2 regions of the Erwinia sp. BNK-24-b genome follow, and region 1 is predicted to be linked to the other one. Evidence: riboswitches for the same ligand, from Rfam matches in the RefSeq annotation. Region 1 holds a riboswitch; the other holds the start of a gene.
What was found. Region 1 has a riboswitch for thiamine pyrophosphate ahead of thiC (phosphomethylpyrimidine synthase ThiC). Riboswitches for the same ligand answer to the same signal wherever they lie in the genome.
Positions count from the first base shown of each region.

Region 2: linked by a shared signal. The riboswitch ahead of thiB (thiamine ABC transporter substrate binding subunit) and the one ahead of thiC (phosphomethylpyrimidine synthase ThiC) in region 1 are both predicted to bind thiamine pyrophosphate.

Region 1 is NZ_CP179901.1:4,379,239-4,382,719, reverse strand. It holds gene thiC (phosphomethylpyrimidine synthase ThiC) at 1-1,709, opposite strand, end outside; TPP riboswitch at 1,786-1,886, opposite strand; gene rsd (sigma D regulator) at 1,980-2,483, opposite strand; gene nudC (NAD(+) diphosphatase) at 2,557-3,330, shown strand; gene hemE (uroporphyrinogen decarboxylase) at 3,370-3,481, shown strand, end outside.
Region 2 is NZ_CP179901.1:3,796,632-3,800,112, forward strand. It holds gene sgrR (HTH-type transcriptional regulator SgrR) at 1-1,480, shown strand, start outside; TPP riboswitch at 1,482-1,580, shown strand; gene thiB (thiamine ABC transporter substrate binding subunit) at 1,617-2,603, shown strand; gene thiP (thiamine/thiamine pyrophosphate ABC transporter permease ThiP) at 2,579-3,481, shown strand, end outside.

The sequences.
Region 1 (3,481 bases):
AGCGTTTCGTCGTGATAGGCGCGAGCGGTATGGGGGTCGAGCGCCAGGTTAAACTGATCTTCCCAGCGGAATTCAAACCGCGCTTTCGACATGGCGTTATCGCGGATTTGCGCGCCAGGATGGCCTTTCGCCAGGTCAGCCGCATGCGCCGCAATTTTATAGGTGATTAACCCCTGCTTAACGTCTTCTTTGTCAGGCAAACCAAGATGCTCTTTTGGCGTGACGTAGCAGAGCATGGCGCAGCCAAACCAGCCGATCATCGCCGCGCCAATCCCGGAGGTAAAATGGTCATAACCCGGCGCGATATCCGTGGTTAGCGGGCCAAGCGTATAAAAAGGCGCTTCGTGACAGTGTTCCAGCTGTTCGGTCATGTTGCGACGGATCATCTGCATCGGCACATGGCCTGGCCCTTCAATCATCACCTGGACGTCATATTCCCAGGCGATTTTTGTCAGCTCGCCCAGCGTTCTTAGCTCGGCAAACTGGGCTTCGTCATTGGCATCCTGAATCGAGCCGGGGCGCAGGCCGTCGCCCAGCGACAGCGAGACGTCGTAAGCGGCACAGATTTCACAGATTTCGCGGAAGTGTTCGTACAGGAAGCTTTCACGATGATGGGAGAGGCACCATTTCGCCATAATCGAACCGCCGCGCGAGACGATGCCGGTCAGGCGTTTGGCGGTCATTGGCACGTAGCGCAGCAGAACGCCAGCATGGATAGTAAAGTAATCCACGCCTTGCTCAGCCTGCTCCAGCAGCGTGTCGCGGAAGACATCCCAGTTAAGATTTTCCGCTACGCCGTTTACCTTCTCCAGCGCCTGATAGATAGGAACCGTGCCGATCGGCACCGGACTATTACGCAAAATCCACTCGCGCGTTTCATGGATATTACGGCCGGTGGAGAGGTCCATTACCGTATCTGCACCCCAGCGTGCCGACCAGACCAGTTTTTCAACTTCTTCTTCGATGGAGGAGCTGACCGCAGAGTTGCCGATGTTGGCGTTAATCTTCACCAGAAAATTGCGGCCAATGATCATTGGCTCCGATTCAGGGTGATTAATATTGGCCGGAATAATGGCACGTCCGGCGGCCACTTCCTGACGGACAAACTCAGCGGTGATATTTTCCGGCAGATGGGCACCAAAAGCTTCTCCCGGGTGCTGCTGTAACAGCACTTCGCTGCGGATACGTTCGCGACCCATATTTTCACGCAGTGCGATAAATTCCATTTCCGGCGTAATGACGCCAAGGCGGGCATAGTGCAGCTGGGTAACGCAGCGTCCGGCCAGCGCGCGCCTCGGGCAAGGCAGGTTATCGAAACGCAGATGATCCAGCCCTTCGTCAGCCAGTCGCTGCTGGGTATAAACCGAGCTGAGTTTTTCTATCGGCTGCGTATCGCCGCGCTCGGTTATCCACGCTTCTCGCAGCCTGGCGAGTCCGGCGTGAACGTCAATGGTGGCTTCAGGATCGCCATAAGGGCCAGCCGTATCGTAAACCGGCACCGGCTCGTTCTCGGTGAACTGCGGATTATCTTTGCTGCCGGTCATCGTGGGGCTGAGCTGGATCTCGCGCATTGGCACACGTAAATCGGGCCGCGAGCCGGTCAGGTAAATGCGTTTTGAATTGGGAAAAGCGGCGCCCTGTAAAGAGTCGATAAACTGCTGGGCTTCGGCACGCTGTTCGCGGCGAGTGGGTTTGGTATGGGTAGACATAGCAAGTTCCTGATATAAGGGAAATTTGCTTGTCCGGAGTTCGGAGGAGTAAGCGCGGGCAGTCAAAGCCCCGACTTGAATCTTTACTCTTGTTCCCTACGCAGGTACTAACCTGGTCAGGTTCCGCGGATCCCGAATAAACGGTCTCAGCCCCAAAGGGCACTCCGACAAGAAGAATTCTGGCTGTTGCCAGGCAATCGCTAGGTGATTGCCCATTCAGCATAAAGGGGCTTTATGGAAAGCTCAAGGATTTTACAAGTTTATAACTTTTCAGGCAGGACGAGCCATCGCGGCATCGTTGGCGGCCGGGGTGGTTGCAAACTTCTCCAGCGCCAGCTGGATAAACTTATCTTCAAGCGTAAAACGGGCTTCCAGCGCTTCGCCGACCATGGAGAGCGCCTGTTGAAACTCCAGGTAGTTATCGTGGTCGATAGCATTTTCCAGATGAGCATCATAAATACTCATAATGTGCTCGGTATTTCCCTGCAAAGACGGATAGATTAGCGCGGCTTTCGCCAGCTGCTCAGTGCCTTCCATCTCCTGAATAAAACGTTCATACGCCGTAAAGTGGCCGGTTGACAAATAATCTACCAGGCTTTGACAAAAGTTATCCAGCGCATTTTCGTCGAGCGTGGTCAGCGATTCCTTGTTAGGCTTAATGCCAACCATTTGATAATAAGCAACTAATAACTGCTTGCGTGAGTGAAGACAAAAATCTACGAGTTCGCTACATCCGCCTACGCGTGAGGTCAGAACTTCCAGCTGGTCAAGCATGAGTGACTCCAAAAGTGTTATTTTTAACTGTCTATCCCGATCCGGTAGTACGTGAAGTGAGGATGAGCAATTTATGGAACTTGAGATTTCAAGCGTAGACGCTGGCTGGTGGGTTGTCAGCCATGAACAGAAACTTTGGTTGCCGAAAGGTCAATTACCGTACGGTACTGCACAAGATTTAGACCTGACGGGCCGAACCGCATCGCTTATCGGAGAATGGCAAGGCGAACCGGTACGGCTGGTGTGTGAAAATCGCCCCGAGGGAATGGCCTCGTTACGACAACTTCTTGATCAGGATGCCGTTCTGTTTCAGCTTGCGGGACGCGGCGTCCAGCTGGCGGAATTCTATCGTGCGCACAAGTGGTGCGGCTACTGCGGGCATACCATGCACCGTAGCAAAACGGAATGGGCCTGCCTGTGCAGCCACTGCCGCCAGCGCTATTATCCGCAAATTTCTCCTTGCATCATCGTGGCCATTCGTCGCGGTGATGAAATTTTGCTTGCTCAGCATACTCGCCATCGCAACGGCATTTATACGGTGCTGGCGGGCTTTGTTGAAGTGGGCGAAACGCTGGAGCAGACCGTTGCACGGGAAGTGATGGAAGAGAGCGGTATTAAAGTCAAAAATCTGCGCTACGTTACCTCGCAGCCCTGGCCTTTCCCGCAGTCGCTGATGATGGCTTTTATGGCCGACTTTGAGAGCGGCGAAATCGTTATCGATCCTAAAGAGCTGCTGGACGCTAACTGGTATCGCTTTGACGCCCTGCCGCAGCTGCCGCCAGCCGGAACCGTGGCCCGTCGGCTGATTGAAGACACGGTTGCGCTCTGCCGCGCCGAGGCGGAATAACTGATATACTGTGCGTCTGAATGAAAAAGAGTCCTGAAGATGAGTGAACTGAAGAACGATCGTTATTTGCGTGCTCTGCTGCGTCAGCCGGTAGACGTTACGCCCGTATGGATGATGCGCCAGGCCGGACGCTATTTGCCAGAGTATAAAG
Region 2 (3,481 bases), 580 kb from region 1:
CGGCCTGGCGCTCCAGCAGCAGCGGGCGGAAGATCTGCTCGATCAGGACCGTATCGACCAGCTGGTACAGTTGCTTGGTGATAAAGACGCCGTACGGCAGATGTTGATCTCTCATCTGGGCCGCAGCTTTCGCCAGGGGAAACATATTCTGCGCGTGCTCTACTATCGCTCTTTACTGAATCTGAATCCCGCTACGCCGCTGCGCCGTTCGGAAACGCATCTGGCGCGCCAGGTTTTCAGCAGCCTGACGCGGATAAATGAGGAAAACGGGGAAATCGAACCGGACATCGCTCACCACTGGCAAGCGCTTACGCCACTGCAATGGCGCTTCTATTTGCGTCCGGCTATCCGTTTTCATCACGGGCGCGAACTGACCATGGCGGATGTCATCTCTTCGCTGGAAAGAACGCTCGGGCAGCCGCTGTACAGCAACATAGCGCGTATTCACTCCCCTTCGCCCTGGACGCTGGATGTCCATCTGCGTCAGCCTGACAGCTGGCTTCCCTGGCTGCTGGCTGCCGTCAGCGCAATGATCCTGCCGCAGGAATGGCCTTCACTGCCGAATTTCAGTCGCCAGCCGGTTGGCACCGGGCCTTATGCCGTCGTGCGCAATCAGCAAAGCCAGCTGCGTATCCAGGCGTTTGACGACTACTTCGGCTACCGCGCGCTTATTGATGAAGTTAACATTTGGGTTTTGCCGGAGATTAGTGAAGAGCTGGTTTACTCCGGCGTGAAGCTGGAAGGCGGTCAGCTGGGAGAGAAATCAGAAGAAGCCCGGCTTGAGGAAGGCTGCTATTTTCTGCTGTTTGACCAGCGTTCCTCGCTGGGCCGCGATGAGCAGGTTCGTCGCTGGCTTAGCACCATCGCCAACCCCATAGCCTTATTAAACCACGCGGGAATGGACTACCAGCGCTACTGGTTTCCGGCTTATGGCCTGCTGCCACGCTGGCATCATCGCCGTGACCTGAGCCCGAGAGAAAAACCCGAGGGGCTAACCTCGTTGACGCTGACCTGGTATGGCGATCATGTAGAGCATCAGGCCATTGCTAATGCTCTACAGCCGCTGCTGGCGGCCGAAGGCGTAGAGCTGATCATGCAGCAGGTTGATTACGAAAGCTGGCATCGCGGAGAGGCGCAAAGCGATATCTGGCTGGGCAGCGCCAATTTTACCCTGCCGCTGGCGTTTTCGCTGTTCGCCTTGCTCTATGAAATTCCCCTGTTGCAGCACTGTGTGCCCGTTGACTGGCAGCGCGACGCCAGGCTTTGGCGCGAGCGGGAATTGTCGCTGGCGGACTGGAGCAAACAGCTGGTCACCGACTGTTATCTTCATCCTGTTTTTCATCACTGGCTGCTGCTGGAAGGCGAACGCAGCATGCGCGGCGTGCGCATGAATACGCTTGGCTGGTTTGACTTTAAATCTGCCTGGTTTGCGCCACCTGAACATGATGCTTTCGCTAATGCGCCGAAATCATTAGACTAGTGCGTTCTCAACGGGGTGCGTGGCGCAAGCCGACGCTGAGATAAACCCGTCGAACCTGATCCGGCTAATACCGGCGTAGGGATTTGAGAGTCCCCCGCTCAGATCATGCGTCGCCCTGACCACCAAGGAACGCAAAGTGCTAAAAAAAGTCCTGCCTCTGCTGCTGCTCTGTTCGCTCCCTGCCGTTGCTGCCAAACCTGTGCTGACGGTTTATACCTATGATTCATTCTCTTCCGACTGGGGGCCTGGCCCGGCAATTAAAAAGGCCTTCGAAGCCGGGTGCGGGTGCGAGCTGAAATATGTGGCGCTGGAAGATGGCGTATCGCTGCTGAACCGCCTGCGTATGGAAGGGAAAAACAGCAAGGCCGATGTGGTGCTGGGCCTGGACAACAACCTGCTGGACGCCGCCAGAAAAACCGGCCTTTTTGCCGAAAGCCACGTTGATACGCATGGCGTTACTCTTCCCGGCGGCTGGCACGACAGCACGTTTGTTCCCTATGACTATGGCTGGTTCGCCTTTGTTTACGACAAAACTAAGCTGCAAAATCCGCCGAAAAGCCTGAAAGAGCTGGTGGAAAGCGATCGTCCTCTTAAAGTGATTTATGAAGATCCGCGCACCAGTACGCCGGGACTTGGCCTGCTGCTGTGGATGCAAAAAATCTATGGCGACCAGGCCCCTGACGCATGGCAAAAGCTGGCGAAAAAAACCGTTACCGTGACTAAAGGCTGGAGCGAGGCTTACGGTCTGTTCCTGAAAGGCGAAGCCGATATGGTGCTGAGCTACACTACCTCTCCGGCTTATCATCTGATTGAAGAGAAGAAAACGCAGTATGCCGCGGCCGACTTTAGCGAAGGCCACTATTTACAGGTGGAGGTTGCCGGTCAGCTGAAAACCAGCCAGCAGCCGCAGCTGGCGCAGGAGTTTATGCAGTTTATCCTGGCTAAGCCGTTTCAGCAGACCATCCCAACCGGCAACTGGATGTATCCGGTAACGGCCGAGAAGCTACCTGCCGGATTCGATACGCTGAACGTGCCGAAAACCTCGTTACAATATTCTGCTGCGGATGTTGCGGCGCATAAAAGCCAGTGGATCAGTGCATGGCAAAGCGCCGTCAGCCGCTAGGTAGCCTGCTTCCCGGCGCGACGGCGGCCATGCTGTTGACCGCTACTGCCGCCCTCGCCTTTACGGCGCTGTGGCGTAACGCGCCGGTTAGTGGCCCAGAACTCTGGCACGACAGCTATCTGTGGCACGTGTTGCGTTTCTCTTTCGGGCAGGCTTTTCTTTCCGCCATGCTGGCGCTGCTGCCCGCGGTGCCGCTGGCGCGCGCGCTTTATCGCCGTCGGTTTCCGGGAAGAACGCTCCTTCTGCGCCTTTGCGCCATGACGCTGGTTCTGCCGGTGCTGGTGGCCGTGTTTGGCATTCTGAGCGTCTACGGCCGTTCGGGCTGGCTGGCCTGGCTTTGCTCGCTGCTGCATATTCACTACACCTTTACGCCTTATGGCCTGCAAGGCATTTTGCTGGCGCACATCTTTTTTAATCTGCCGCTGGCGGCCAGGCTGCTGCTGCAAACGCTGGAGCAAATTCCGACGGAACAGCGGCAGCTCGCGGCCCAGCTTGGGCTTAACGGCTGGAACAGTTTTCGCCTGATGGAATGGCCATGGCTACGGCGGCAGCTGCTGCCTGCTGGCGCACTCATTTTTATGCTCTGTTTTGCCAGCTTTGCGACCGTACTGGCGCTGGGCGGCGGCCCGAAGGCGACCACTATCGAACTGGCCATTTTTCAGGCGTTAAACTTTGATTACGATCCCGGCCGGGCTGCGCTGCTGGCGCTGGTTCAGATGCTGTGCTGCCTGAGTCTGGTGCTGATCGGCCAGCGGCTAAGCAAAGCGCTGCCGTCCGGTAGCGCCAGCCTGCAAGACTGGCGCAATCCGCAGGACAGTCTGAGTGCAAAAATCCTTGACGGTACGCTGCTGGTACTGGCGCTGCTGTTGATCCTGCCG